2 regions of the Cellulosimicrobium sp. G4 BAM 1002 genome follow, and region 2 is predicted to be linked to the other one. Evidence: riboswitches for the same ligand, from Rfam matches in the RefSeq annotation. Region 2 holds a riboswitch; the other holds the start of a gene.

The links. A riboswitch is a leader RNA that binds a small molecule or an ion and turns the genes downstream of it on or off. The one in region 2 is predicted to bind S-adenosylmethionine.
Region 1: another riboswitch for S-adenosylmethionine. It lies ahead of ACMXGY_RS19980 (methylenetetrahydrofolate reductase); the one in region 2 lies ahead of ACMXGY_RS03265 (ABC transporter substrate-binding protein).

The regions. Positions count from the first base shown of each region.
Region 1 is NZ_CP182109.1:4,483,178-4,490,355, forward strand. Features, by position in the region: gene ACMXGY_RS19970 (sodium/solute symporter) at 1-850, shown strand, start outside; gene ACMXGY_RS19975 (alpha/beta fold hydrolase) at 853-1,782, opposite strand; SAM riboswitch class I at 1,903-2,005, shown strand; gene ACMXGY_RS19980 (methylenetetrahydrofolate reductase) at 2,011-3,072, shown strand; gene metE (5-methyltetrahydropteroyltriglutamate--homocysteine S-methyltransferase) at 3,106-5,598, shown strand; gene ACMXGY_RS19990 (hypothetical protein) at 5,705-5,956, opposite strand; gene ACMXGY_RS19995 (DUF2630 family protein) at 6,014-6,262, opposite strand; gene ACMXGY_RS20000 (VOC family protein) at 6,409-6,810, shown strand.
Region 2 is NZ_CP182109.1:709,318-716,495, reverse strand. Features, by position in the region: gene ACMXGY_RS03265 (ABC transporter substrate-binding protein) at 1-1,580, opposite strand, end outside; SAM riboswitch class IV at 1,629-1,742, opposite strand; gene ACMXGY_RS03260 (LLM class flavin-dependent oxidoreductase) at 1,911-3,008, opposite strand; gene ACMXGY_RS03255 (LLM class flavin-dependent oxidoreductase) at 3,256-4,371, opposite strand; gene ACMXGY_RS03250 (rhodanese-like domain-containing protein) at 4,415-4,801, opposite strand; gene ACMXGY_RS03245 (LLM class flavin-dependent oxidoreductase) at 4,830-6,146, opposite strand; gene ACMXGY_RS03240 (NADPH-dependent oxidoreductase) at 6,207-7,127, opposite strand; gene ACMXGY_RS03235 (FAD-dependent oxidoreductase) at 7,124-7,178, opposite strand, start outside.

The DNA.
Region 1 (7,178 bases), 860 kb from region 2:
CGCGACCGTGTCGCTCCTCCTCGCGCTGCTGCTCGGCACCACCGGCCTGCCGCACGTCCTCGTCCGCTTCTACACCTCGCCCGACGGCGGCTCGGCCCGCCGCACCACCGTCGTCGTGCTCGTGATGATCAGCGTGTTCTACATGGTGTCGAGCACGCTCGGGCTCGTCGCGCGCGTCGTCGCGCCGGACCTCGCCCGGCCAGGCGTCGCCGACACCGTGGTCCTCGAGCTGCCCGCGCGGCTCGTGCCGGGGCTCGGGGGCGAGGTGCTGACGGCGCTCGTCGTCGCGGGCGCGTTCGCCGCGTTCCTCGGGACGTCGTCCGGGCTCGTCGTGGCGCTCGCCGGGGTCGTGAGCCAGGACCTCTTCGGCGGGACGGTGCGTTCGTTCCGCTGGTCCGCCGTCGTGTGCACGGCCATCCCGCTCGCCGTCGCGCTCGTCACCATCCCGCAAGGGCTCGTGACGAGCGTCGGCACGGTGTTCGTGTTCGCCGCGTCGGCGCTGTCCCCGGTGATCCTGCTCGGGGTGTGGTGGCGCGGGCTCACCGCGCGCGGCGCCGTGGCCGGCATGGTCGTCGGGTCGGTCCTGTGCGCGACGGCGCTGCTCGCCTCGTCCGGTCTCGCCGCGGCCGGGTACGCGACCGGTGCGGGCGTCGACGGCGCCGCGGCCGTCGTGCGGTCGCTGCTCGCCCAGCCCGCGGCGTGGACGATCCCGCTCGCGACGGCGACCGTCGTCGTCGTGTCGCGGCTCGACCGGCACGGCCCGCCCCTGCGCACCGACCGCTTCCTGCGCCGCCTGCACGTCCCCGAACGGCTCCAGTGGCCGGGCGCTGCGCCGTTGCGCGAGCCGTGACGCTACGTCCGCCCCGGCTCGGGGCCGGGTCCGCGGCGAGGTCGTGCGGCGGTCTGCTCGCGTTCGAGCACGTCGTCGACGAAGATTGCGAGCAGTTCGGCGACCTCCGCCGAGTGCGTCTCGAGCAGGAAGTGCCCCGCGTCGTAGACGTGCACCTCGAGCGAGGCCATGACCTCGTGGTAGGCGAGGATCTCGCGGATGTCGAAGAACGTGTCGAACCGCCCCCACAGGACCAGGCACGGCGGCTGGTGCTGCCGGTGGTACTCCGCGATCTCGTCGAAGCGCGCCACGTGCGTGCGGTAGTCGGTGAACAGCCGGAACTGCAGGTCGGTCATGCCGGGCTGCGACAGCCGCTCCCAGTCGAGGTGCCACGACTCGGGCGGGTGCAGCTCCTGCACCTCCGGCGGTGACCCCGCGAGGTACTGGTCGCGGGTCCCCTCGAAGGTCAGCCACTCCGGGAGCAGCTCCTTGTTCTCAGCGCTCGGGTCCGCCCAGAAACGTCGCGCCGTGTCCCACGCCTCGCCGAGCCCGGCGTCGTGAGCGTTGCCGTTCTGCACGACCAGTCCCAGGACCCGGCGCGGGTGTCGCAACGCCAAGGAGTACCCGACGGGAGTGCCGAAGTCGGTGACGTAGAGGACGTACCGCTCGATCCCGAGCGCCGCCAGGAGCGCCTCGATCACGTCCGTCAGGCGCTCGAACGTGTACTCGTCGGGCGGGAGGGCCTCCGAGAACCCGAAGCCCGGGAGGTCGGGTGCGACGACGTACGCGTGCTCGCCCAGCACCGGGACCACGTCGCGGAACGAGTGGGACGACGCAGGGAAGCCGTGCAGCAGCACCACACCGGTCGACGAGCGCACACCGGCCTCGCGGAGGTGGACGCGCACGCCGTCCACCTCACGCACGAGGTGCCGGGGCTTGGCAGAGTGCTTCATCGGACTCCTCTCGACCGGACGGCCGACCACCTGCCCGCCATCATAGGAACGAGCACTCGGCCACGCGTCTCACGGAGCGAGCATGCTCGACCAGATGGCGGATGCCCCGTAGGATCGGGTGAACCATCCAGAGCGGTCGAGAGTCCTGGCTCGACGACACCGCAGCAACCCGCCGACGGAAGCCTCCCGAGGACAAAGGTGCTAACGCCAGGGTCGATGGAGTGACGCATGGTCTCAGAGGCATCCTTCGCGCACCGCCCGGGCAGTCCCCGGCCGACGGTGTCGTTCGAGCTCATGCCCCCGCGGCGCCCGGACGCCGCACCGAAGTTCTGGGAGACGGCGCGGCGGCTCGTCGCGACGCACCCCGACTTCATCTCCGTGACGTACGGCGCCGCCGGGACCGACCGGGCCACCGCCCGCCAGGTCGTCGGGCGGCTGCTGCAGGGCACCCCCGTGCTGCCCATCGCGCACCTCACGTGCGTGGGGGCGTCGCGCGAGGACGTCGAGGCGGTCATCTCCGACTTCCTCGACGAGGGCGTGCGCTCCTTCCTCGCGCTGCGGGGCGACCCGCCGCGCGACCAGCCCGACTGGCGGCCCGCGGCCGACGGCGTCCGGTCGTCCACCGAGCTCGTCGCGCTCCTGCGCGAGGTCGAGGCGTCGCGCTGCGCGTCCGACCCGGCCGTCGCCCTGCGCAGCGCCACGCGCCCGCTGACGATCGCCGTCGCGACGTTCCCCGACGGGAACCCCGCCGCCGGGACGACGCGCACGCAGGAGGTGCGCCGCCTGTGGCAGAAGCAGCAGGCCGGCGCGAGCTTCGCGATCACGCAGCTCTTCTACGACGCGTCGTCGTACACCGACTTCGTCGCCGAGGCCCGCGCGGCTGGCGTGACGATCCCCATCCTCGCCGGGCTGCTGCCCACGACGGAGCCCGCGCGGCTCCGTCGCGTCGAGGAGCTCACGGGCGTGCGCGCGCCCCAGCACCTGCTGGACGCGCTCGACGCCCTGCCCGACCCGGAGGCGCAGCACGCCTACGGGATCGCGTACTCGGTCGACCTCGCGCAGCGCGTCCTCGACGCGGGCACGCCCGGTCTGCACGTGTACACGTTCAACAAGCACCGCGCCGCACTTGACCTGCTCGAGGGTGTCCACCTCGGCGGCGGGTCGCGCGGGACCGGGGGCAGCACCAGCGCTGCCGCCGCCCCGCTCGCCCCGGACCTGGCCAGCGGGCCGTGGGTCACCGGCACCTCCCTGCCCACGACGAGCGCAGCCACGCACGGCACGCCCGTCTGATCGGTCCTGAAGGACCAGCAAGAGGTTTCGATCATGGCCACCTCCCTACCCTCCCCTACCCAGAACCCGGTCCCGTTCCCGGCCGGCACCGTGCTCGGCTACCCGCGCATCGGGCGCCGACGCGAGCTCAAGAAGGCCGTCGAGGCCTTCTGGGCCGGGCGCACGAACGCCGACGAGCTCGAGGCCACGGCCCGCGAGCTGCGGCTCGCGACCGTGCGCCGGCTCGTCGAGCTCGGCCTCGGCGCCGACGACGCGTCCGTCCCCGGGTCGTTCTCCTACTACGACCAGGTGCTCGACGTCGCAGCGTCCCTCGGGGCCGTGCCGTCGCGGTTCGCGTCGCTCCTCGGCACCGGTCCGGACGATGCCGGTCGCCTCGACCTCGCCGGCTACTTCACCGTGGCGCGCGGCGCCGGCGATGACGCCCCGCTCGAGATGACCAAGTGGTTCGACACGAACTACCACTACCTCGTGCCCGAGATCGGCCCGGACACCCCGATCCGGTTCGTCGACGACCGCGTCGTGCGCGAGTTCGTCGAGGCCAAGGAGGCCGGGGTCGTGACGCGGCCCGTCGTCGTCGGGCCGGTGACGTTCCTCGCGCTGTCGAAGGCCGCCGACGACGCCCCCGCGGGGTACTCGCCGCTCGACCGTCTGGACGACGTCGTGGCTGCCTACGCCGACCTCCTGCGCGCGCTCGCCGCGGCCGGAGCGCCGTGGGTCCAGCTCGACGAGCCCATCCTCGTCACCGACCCCGCGAACGCCGAGGAGCTCTCCGCGGCCGTCGAGACGGCGTACCGCGCTCTCGCGACCGACCTCCGCCCGGTGCCGAACCCGGGGTCGCTCCCTACGGAGCCCTCCGGGTCGGGAGACATCCAGGGTTCGGCACGGGACGCGCGGCCCGCCATCCTCGTTGCTGCACCGTACGGTCGACTGGAGACCTCGCCCAGCCCCGACGGCCGCTACCACGACTTCCTCTGGGTCCTCTCGGACACGGACGTCGAGGCGATCGCGATCGATGCGGTGCGGGCGGACATCCCCGACGGTCTGGCGCACGACGGCCTCGCGCGCAAGACACTCGTCGTCGGGCTCATCGACGGGCACAACGTCTGGCGCGCCGACCTCTCCGCGAAGCTTGAGGTGCTCGGTTACGCGAGCAACTTCGCCGGTGGCGCCGTCTCCGTCAGCACGTCGACGTCGCTGCTGCACGTGCCGCACGACGTCGAGGACGAGACCTTTGCCGAGCCGGGTGCCGCGACCGGCACGACGCTCGACCCGCGCCTGCGCGACTGGCTCGCGTTCGCGGACCAGAAGGTCGGCGAGGTCGCGACGCTCGCCCGCGCGCTCACGGAGGGTCGCGACGCCGTCGCGACCGAGATCGAGGCGTCCCGCGCGGCGGTCGCGTCACGCGCCGCGGCGAGCGGCGTCGTCGTGCCGGCGGTGCGCGAGCGCGCGGCCGCGCTGACCGCCGCGGACTTCGCGCGCGGGGACTACGCCGAGCGTGCGGCCGCCCAGCAGGAGCGTCTGAACCTGCCGCCGCTGCCGACGACGACCATCGGGTCGTTCCCGCAGACGCCGGAGATTCGCCGCGCCCGCGCGCAGTGGACCAAGGGCGAGCTCTCGGACGCGGACTACACGGCCGCGATGCGCGCGGAGATCGCGCGCGTCGTCGCGCTCCAGGAGGAGCTGGGCCTCGACGTGCTCGTGCACGGCGAGCCCGAGCGCAACGACATGGTGCAGTACTTCGCGGAGCACCTCGACGGGTTCGCCGTGACCGCGAACGGCTGGGTGCAGTCGTACGGGTCGCGCTGCGTGCGCCCACCGATCCTGTGGGGCGACGTGACCCGCCCGGCGCCGATCACGGTCGAGTGGTCCGCGTACACGGCCTCGCTCACCGAGAAGCCGGTCAAGGGCATGCTCACCGGCCCGGTGACGATCCTCGCGTGGTCGTTCGTGCGCGACGACCAGCCGCTCGGGGACACCGCCAACCAGGTGGGCCTCGCGCTGCGCGACGAGATCGCCGACCTCGAGGCGGCGGGCATCGGGATCGTCCAAGTCGACGAGCCCGCGCTGCGCGAGCTCCTGCCCCTGCGCAAGGCCGATCAGCCGGCGTACCTCGACTGGTCCGTGGGGTCGTTCCGGCTCGCGACCTCCGGGGTGGAGGCGGCCACGCAGATCCACACCCACCTGTGCTACTCGGAGTTCGGCGAGGTCATCGGCGCGATCGACGGCCTCGACGCCGACGTGACGTCCGTCGAGGCGGCGCGGTCGCGCATGGAGATCGTGCCGGAGCTGCGCGACGCCGGGTACTCGCGCGGCATCGGGCCGGGCGTCTACGACATCCACAGCCCGCGCGTGCCGTCCACCGACGAGGTCACCGAGCTCCTCGAGCTCGCGGTGAAGGCCATCGACCCGAAGGTCGTGTGGGTCAACCCCGACTGCGGCCTCAAGACCCGCCGCTACGAGGAGACCGTGCCGTCGCTCGAGCACCTCGTCGCGGCCGCGAAGGCGGTCCGGGCGACGCTGGCCTGACCCGGTCCCGCCGAGGTAGAGGCCTGGTCCGCCGAGGTAGAGGCCTGGTCCAGCGAGGTAGAGGCCTGGTCGCGACCAGGCCTCTACCTCGCGGGGTCGGTGCCCGTCAGCGCTCGGTCGTGCCCGTCCACGACATGGGCCACATGAAGGCGAGGGTCGCCGCGGCGAGCCCGCCGACGAAGAGCCACACGCCGCCGTCGACGCCGGACATGCCCGCGCCCATGAGCACGAGGCCCCCGACGAACAGCACGAACGACACGACGAAGCGCGCGAACGCGCCCGCGTGGCCCGGGATGTCGCGACCTTCGGTCCCGGTGGGCAGGGGGCTGTGCTCCGCCTGCTCGCTGCTCGTGGTCATGGACGTTCTCCTTCTGCGGCTGTACGGGGAGTGCTGGGGCCGGTCCCGCTGGCGGGATCAGTCCAGGTAGTTCTCCACCGTACCGGGATCGCGCACCGTGGCCGCATCCGGGTCGCTCCCAAACTCACGCGCGGCGTCGCGCTGGCGCAGGAGGTCCCAGCACTGGTCGAGCTCGACCTCGATCGCCCGGAGCCGCTCGTGCGCCTGGCCGCCACTGATCGCGTCCTTCGCGAGCTGCTCACGGAGCTCGCGCTCCTGCGCCACGAGGTCGCTGATCGTCCTGCGGATGCCACCGTCCGTCGTCATGCGGTCCACGGTATGCCCGACGGCGCCCGCGCGCCCTGCCTGCGAACGCCGTCGTGCGGTGGTTGCGAGCGACGCCGGGCGGCCCGCGCGGACGCTCGCCCCGGACATCCGCGTCCGTGGCGCGGCCGGCCCCTACCCTCGAGCACATGACGACGACGATCGGCCGCACGGTCCTGCTCTGCCGCGACCTCGACGCGAGCGCCGCCTTCTGGACCGACGGCTTCGGGTTCGGCACGCTGTTCCGCGGCGAGACGGACGGGTTCCCGCTCCTGCACGTCGGTCCCGGGCGCGTGGACGAGCCCGGGCTGTGGCTCGTGCCTCTGCCCGACGGCGCCGCTCCCCTGACACGGTTCGGCCTGCCGAACCTCGTGCTCTACGTCGACGACCTCGATGCTTCCCTCGCGCGGCTCGCGGCGATCGGCGTGGACCCGTTCGTCGGACCGGACGAGGACGCGGGCGACCGGTTCGCGCACGTGAACGACCCGGACGGCCACCGGATCGTCGTGGTCCAGCTCGGGGCACCGTCGTCAGCACAGCCCTCGGCATAGCACCGGGGCCCACCGTTCTCGCCGAACCCGGGGTTACCGGTCACACGGACGCTCCGGTGACGCGAGATCCCGGGCTCGGCGGCTGCCTGGCGGGGATCGTCCGGGCCGGCGCCCCCTCCTCGGCCGACGTGGCCGCTTTCACGTTGACGGCGACGCCCCGCGAGGCGCACCATCGACAGGGACGGTTGCCGAGGGCAGCCGTCCGTCGTGCCGGACGCGCACGACAGGTCAGGTCGCGCTCAGGGCGCGCCGTACGGGACGAGGAGGCGCGGATGCACGGCACCGCAGGCTGCGAGGTGGCCATGACGGCCTGCTCGGGCACGTCCCGCTCCCGCACCGTCCTCCGCTGAGCCACCGGGCCGTACCCC
Region 2 (7,178 bases):
TCGAACGTCAGGCCGTGGACGGTGTCGGCGGCCGCGATCGTGGTCGAGAGCTCGTAGACCGGGATCGCGTGGCCCTTCGAGACCAGGAGGCGCGACGCCTCCGTGACGAGCCTCTGCCGCTCGGCCGCGTCGGTCGCCGCCGCGGACGCGTCGAGCAGTTCGTCGACCTCCTCCGCGTCGCGCTGGTTGATGTTGCGCGCGTTCGCCGAGAAGATCGTCCGCAGCACGTCCGGGTCGGAGCGCGTGAGGTTGTAGTAGTCGAACTCGAAGTCGCCGCTCTCCTTGATCGCCGTCGACTCGGCGACGGTCACGTGCTGGAGCTGGAGGTCGACGCCGATCTGCGCGAGCTGCTGCTGGACCAGCTCGAGCGGCTCCGGGACCTGCCAGAACGTCACGGTGGTGGAGAGCTTCTGCCCGTCCTTCTCGCGGACGCCGTCGGCGCCCTCGACCCAGCCTGCGTCGTCGAGGATCTTCCTGGCGCCCTCGGGGTCGTAGGCGAGCTCGTCCGCGATGCTCTCGTAGAGCGGCGTCGAGTGGGACAGCACGCCCGTGGCGGGCTCGTCCTGCTCACTGAGCACGGTGTCCGCGATCTGCTCGCGGTCGATCCCCTTGAGGATCGCGGTGCGCACGGCCTCGTCGCCCGCCAGGGGGCTCGACTCGTTCGGGAAGAGGTTGAACACGACGCCCGGGTTGGCGCGGTACTCGAGCCAGAACCCGTTGCCGTCGAACTGCGGGAGGTCGACGGTCGAGATGGCGGCCGTCGCGTCGATCTGCCCGGACAGCAGGCTGCCGCTGCGCACGCTCGCCTCAGGGATGACCTTGAGCGTCACCGTGTCGAGGTACGCCTCGTCCTGGTGATCGTTGGCCTCGGAGCCCCACGCGTAGCCCGGGACCTTCTCGAGCACGATCTCCTGGTCCGGCGTGTACGACTGCACGGCGAACGGGCCCGAACCGACGAACGCGCCGGCGCAGCGGTCCTCGACGCTCAGGTCGGCGGACGACGGCGCCAGAAGTCCGAGCGAGAACGTCGACGTCGCCTGGAGGAACTGCGCGCTCGGCGCGGCGAAGTCGACCGTGAAGGTCTGCGGGTCCGTGACGGTTGTGCCCTCGTAGCCGACGAGGTACTGCGACCCGAGCGACGCCGTCGCGCCGAGGGCGACGATCGCGTCGAAGTTGGTCTTGACCGACGCTGCGTCGATCGGGGTGCCGTCGGCGTACGTCGCGTCGTCGCGCAGGTGGAACGTGTAGCTCGACGCGTCCTCGTTCACCTCCCAGCTCTCCGCGAGCCACGGCAGGATCTCGCCCGTCTCCGGGTCCTGCGCCGTGAGCGACGCGACCGTCTGGCGCGCCGCGGCAATGGCGTCGTTGTTGCCGACCTGCTGGGGGTCGATGCAGTGCGAGTCGACCGTGATCGCGAAGGTCAGGTCGCCGCCCGCCACGGGCTCGCCCGTGGGGCTGGGCGAGCCACCGCCGTCGGACGCGCCCGAGCCGCCGCCCGCGCACGCGCCGAGGAGGAGCCCGGTCGCGGCGGCTGCCGCGGCGACGGTCAGGTACCGGCGTCGGTGAGGTGTGGGGTTCATGGTCGTGCTGCTCTCCTCGTGGACTGGCGCGGCGGAACACCCGACCGCGCGGCGTGCTTACCGCGCAGCGGGAGCTGCGCGGTCAGGTCGATCCCGGAGCACCCCGTCACGTCGAAGGGTTGCTGGTCAGCGAGCCGGGCCTGGGTGCTGACGCTCGTCACCTGGGAGCAGCAAAGACAATCCCGACCGGTTGAGTCAAGTATCGAGACGGACGTCTTGCCAGCCGGACGCATGTTTCACGTTGAGCACCCAGAGAGCCACTGCAGGCTGGGTTCTTGTCGTCCGGCGGCGTCCTCGACGACAACTACCCAGCACTCCACGAGCCGCCGGTCAGCCGGCGGTGAAGCCCGCCGCGCGGCGCGCGTCGGCCGGGCCCCAGAGGTCCGTCTTCACCTCGGCCCTCACGACCGGGATCACCTCTTCCGCGAACCGGCGCAGCACGTCCTCCTGCTGCGTCGCGGGGATCAGGTGGTTGACCGAGACCGACTGCAGGTCGTGGCCGTACGACGCGTGGTAGTCGAGGATCTTCTGCGCCACCCGCTCCGGCGAGCCCACGAGCGCCGGGCCGCGCTCGACGGCGTCCTCGACCGTGCGGAAGCTCGGCGCCTTCCCGACGGCGTCGGGTCCGTAGCCCCGGCGCGCGGCGGCGGCGACCTGACCCTCGTAGATGGGTCGGTACTGCTCGACCGCCTCCTCCGTCGTGTCCGCGAGGAACAGCCCGCCCGAGCCCGAGCCGACGAACCCGTACGCCGGGTCGTGCCCGTGCGCCGCGTACCGCTCGCGGAAGCGGTCGATGAGCACCTGGTAGCTCTCGCGCGGCTGCAGCGCGTTCGCGCTGACGACCGGGTCGCCGTACCGCGCCGCGAGCTCGACTGCGAACCGCGACGTCGCCGACCCGTGCCAGATCCGGAACGGCCCCGCGAACGGGCGCGGCAGCGTCGTCGCGTGCTCCAGCGCGTGCCGGTGCCGCCCCGACCAGCTCACGTCCTCCTCCGACAGCAGCAGCCGCAGCAGCTCGTAGTTCTCCTGCAGGTACTCGTACTGCTTGTCGATGTCGAGCCCCAGCAACGGGTACTGCAGCACCTCGTTCCCCTTGCCGATGACGATCTCCAGCCGCCCCCGGCTCAGCTGGTCCACCGTCGCGAGGTCCTCCGCGACGCGGATCGGGTCGAGCAGCGACAGCACCGTCACGCCCGTCGACAGCAGGATCCGCGACGTCCGCGCCGCCACCGCACCGAGGATCACCGTGGGCGCCGACGACAGCACCTCCCCCGCGTGCCGCTCCCCCACCGCGAACGAGTCGAACCCGAGCTCCTCCGCGAGCACCGCCGTCTCCACGACCCGGTTCAGCCGGTCCGCCGGAGCGACCGCCTCCCCGGTCACCGGGTGCGGCGGGTTGAACACGATGTCGAGCACCTGGAATCGCACGGTCGTTCTCCTTGCTGTCGTGGTCGTTCGTCGTCGGGTTCACTGCCCGCGGGGTCGGGTCGGGTGGTCGGGGTGGATGGGCGACGGGCAGGACGAGCGGTGGGGTCGGACCATGTGCGAAGGACGTCAAGGCGCGCTCGAGAACGTGACACGACAGGCCACGGCGACGGCGCGCCAGTCCGAGCACAGGGTCCGACCCCACCGCGGACCCGACCACGCGGGCCGTAGACCCGGCCCACAGGACCCGTCAGGCCGCGGCGGCCTCGGCGGTGGCGGCGTCTCGCTTCGCGACCTCCTCGCGGACGATCGGGATGACGTAGCGGCCGAAGTCGATCGCGTCGTCGAGCAGGTCGTAGCCGCGGGCCGAGATGACGCGGACGCCGAGGTCGTAGTAGGCGAGGAGTGCCTCGGCGACCTGCTCGGGCGTCCCGACGAGCGCGTTGGAGTTGCCGGCGCCGCCGGTGGCCCTGGCGGTCGCGGTCCACAGGGCGGTGTCGTAGCGCTCGCCCTGGGCCGCGATCTCGAGGAGGCGCTGCGAGCCGGCGTTCTCGGGCTTGTCGATGGGGTGCCGACGGCTGAGCTGCCCGCCCGCGGCGGCCTTGCGCGCCTCGATGCGGTCGAGGATGCGGTGGGCCTTCTCCCACGCAAGCTCCTCGGTCGTCGCGACGATCGGGCGGAACGCGGCGTGGATGCGCGGCGGCGTGGTGCGGCCTGCGGCCTTGGCCTCCGCGTGCACGCGCGCGATCTGCTCGGCCGTGCGGTCGAGCGGCTCGCCCCAGACGGCGTAGATGTCGGCCTCGGCGGCGCCGACGCGGAACGCGGCGTCCGACGACCCGCCGAACGAGATGGTCGGTGTGCGGCCCTCGAACGGCTTGGCGTCGAGCACGAAGTCGTCGAAGTGGTAGAACGGCCCGTGGTGGTCGAACGGCTCGGCGCTCGACCACGCCTGCTTGACGATCTGGATGTACTCGTGGGTGCGCGCGTACCGCTCGTCCTTCGTCAGCGTGTCGCCCTCGCGGCCCTGCTCGTGGTCGTTGCCGCCGGTGATGAAGTGGACGGAGAGCCGACCGCCGGAGAGCTGGTCGAGGGTCGCGAACGTCTTGGCGGCGTACGTGGGGTAGGACACGTTGGGCCGGTGCGCGAGCAGCAGCTCGATCGACTGCAGGCGTGCGGCGGTGTACGCCGCGAGCGCGGCAGGCTCGGGGCCGGACGAGCCGTACGCGAAGAGGACGCGCGTCCAGCCGTTGTCCTCGTGCGCGCGCACGAGGCGCTCGAGGTAGGCGGGGTCGAACGCGGCGGTGGTGCGCTCGGTGGTCTCCGAGGCGTCGTTGGTCGTGGCGATGCCGAGGAACTCGACGGGCATGAGGGTCTCCGGTGTGGTCGGGGTCGGGCGGGGTTCTCGAGGGTCAGGGCCGGGCGGGCGCCGGCTGCGCGGGCGTCGGCTCCGTGGGCACCTCGACCGGGTCGGACGCCGGGAGGCCGGCCTCCTTCCAGGACGGGAAGCCGCCGTCGACGTGGGACACGTTCGTGTACCCGCGTGCGGCGAGCTCCTCGGCGACGGGACCGGAGCCGTTCGGCGACCCGCACACGACGACGACGGGCGTGTCGAGCGAGACGGCGGGGTTGTCGGCGGGGCCGAACAGCGCGTCGAGGTCGTGCCGGTCGGCGAGGGTGGCGCCGGGGATCTCGCCGTGCGCGGCGCGCCCGCCGGCCGAGCGCACGTCGATGAGCAGGGCGCCGTCGGCGACCTTCGCGGCGGCGTCGGTCGCGGTCTGGAGGGGTGGGGTCGTCATGGGTGTCTCCTTCGGTGGTGGTCCCGCGTCAGTGGGCGGGGACGAGTGCGGGCGCGGCCTCGGCGGAGCCCGACGGCGAGCCCTCGGCGGCGAACCAGTGCGAGGCGAGCAGCTCGAACGAGCGGCGCGCGTCGTCGGGGTCGTGGGTGGCGGTGGTGACGAGCAGCTCGTCGGCACCGGTCGCGCGGCGCAGGGTCTCGAGCCGTCGCACGACCGTCTCGGGGTCGCCGACGATGCGCGTGTCGACCCGGTCGGCGACGAGCGCCCGCTCGGCCTCGGGCCGGTCCTCCCACGCGGGTGACGTGCCCGGCTCGGGGTAGGCGATCGCGCCGTCGGGCCCGCTCCGGATGGACAGGACCCAGTCGGCGAACGGCGTCGCGAGCTCACGCGCCCGTTCGACCGTGTCCGCGACGAGGACGTCGGCGGACACGACGACGTACGGCTCGGACAGGACGCCCGGGCGGAACGCCGCGCGGTACGCGGCGACGGTGTCGAGCGTCGCCGACGGCGCGACGTGGTAGTTCGCGGCGAGTGGCAGCCCGAGCTCGCCCGCGACGCGTGCGCTCTCGCCCGGGCTCGAGGCGAGGACCCACAGGTCCCAGTCGGAGCCCTCGACGGGCGGGCTCGCGTACGCCGTCCCGCGCTCGTCGCGGTACGTGCCGGCACGCAGGCCGAGGACGAGGTCGAGCTCGTCGCGGAAGCTCGCCGGGGTGCGTGAGGCGCCGACGATCCGCTTCTGCGCGAGGAAGCGCTCGCGCAGCGCGGAGTCGCCGTGGTCGACGGGCGGCGGGCCCGGCACGTAGAGGCCGTCGACGACGCGCGGACCGGCGGCGGGTCGCCCGGGGCCGGTCGTGGTCGGCCCTGGTGCGTCGGGCGACGCTCCGGGCGCAGGGCGTCCCGTCGCCTCGGTCCCGGCGGCGGCATCGGGATCGGCAGCCTTCTTCGGCGGGGTGAGGGCGCGGCCGAGGCCGAGGTCGACGCGTCCGGGGTGCAGCGCGGCGATCGTCCCGAACTGCTCGGCGGCGACGAGCGGGCTCGTCGTGCTGAGCAGCACCGCGCCGCTGCCGACGCGGATGCGCTCGGTCCGGGCCGCGACCGCGGCGGCGAGGACCGCGGGCGACGCGGAGCCGACCCCGGGCGACAGGTGGTGCTCGGCGTACCAGACGCGGTGGTAGCCGAACCGGTCGAGGTCCTGGGCCAGCCCGACGGCGCGGCGCACCGCGTCCTGGCCGGTCGCCCCCTCGGGGACGATCGCGAGGTCGAGGACGGACAGCGGGACGCGGCCGGACGCCGGTCGCGGCCCGCCGGGCGTGGCGGTCTGGTGCGGGTGCTGGTGGGACGGCATGGCTTCCTCTGGTGGTGGTGCGGTGGCTCCCGGCGACGCGGTGGTCGGCGGGGTACCGGGCTACTTGGACGGGAACCCGAGCGCGGCGAGCGCGGGTCGGAGGTGGGCGCGCCCACGCAGGGCGCCGGGGACGCGCAGGCGGTCGACGACGCGCTCCTGCCAGCCGCCGTCGAGCCCTTCCTCGCGGTAGAAGGGCGCGATGCGCTCCTCGTACGCCGTGAGGTGCTCGTGTCGCCCGACGGCCCGGTAGCGCTCGGCGTGCAGCACCGCGGCCTGCGGCAGCCGCGGCTTGACGCGCTCCCCTCCCGCGGGGTCGGGGTGCCCGACGACGAGACCGACGACCGCGACGACGCCCTCGGGCAGGCCGAGCTCCGCGGCCACCTGCGCGGGGTGGTTGCGCAGCGCTCCGATGTACACGGTGCCGAGCCCGAGCGACTCCGCGGCGACGAGCGCGTTCTGTGCCGCGAGCGCGGCGTCCAGGAACGCGACGACCGTCGTCTCGAGGTAGTCGGTCGCCTCGAGACGCACGCCCGCGCGCTCGCCGAGCGCCCGTGCCCGAGCGAGGTCGGCGAGCCACACGAGCAGCAGCGGCGCGGTGCGGACGTGCTCCTGGTCGCCCGCGAGCGCCGCGAGGCGGTCCTTGCGCGCGGGGTCGGTGACGGCGACGACGCTCCAGAGCTGGAGGTTCGACGACGTCGGTGCCGACTGCGCGGCGGCGACGAGCGTCGGGACGACGTGGTCGTCCAGCGGGTCGGCGAGGTAGCGGCGCACCGTGCGGTGCCCGAGCTGCGTGTCGAGCACGGTCGCGGGCGGTCCCGCGGCGCGGGCGACGCCCTCCGCGGCGCCCGGTGCGACGTCCTCCGAGTCCGCGGGCCCGACGCCGTAGCGCGCCCCGAGCGAGACGCGGGCACGGTCGAGCGGCGCTCCTGCGGGGTCGGGGCCGCGCACGGTGCTCGGGCCGGAGGCCGGTGCGATCGTCATGAGGCGGTCCCCTCGGGGAGTGCGGCGAGGCGGGCGAGCGCGAACCGCTCG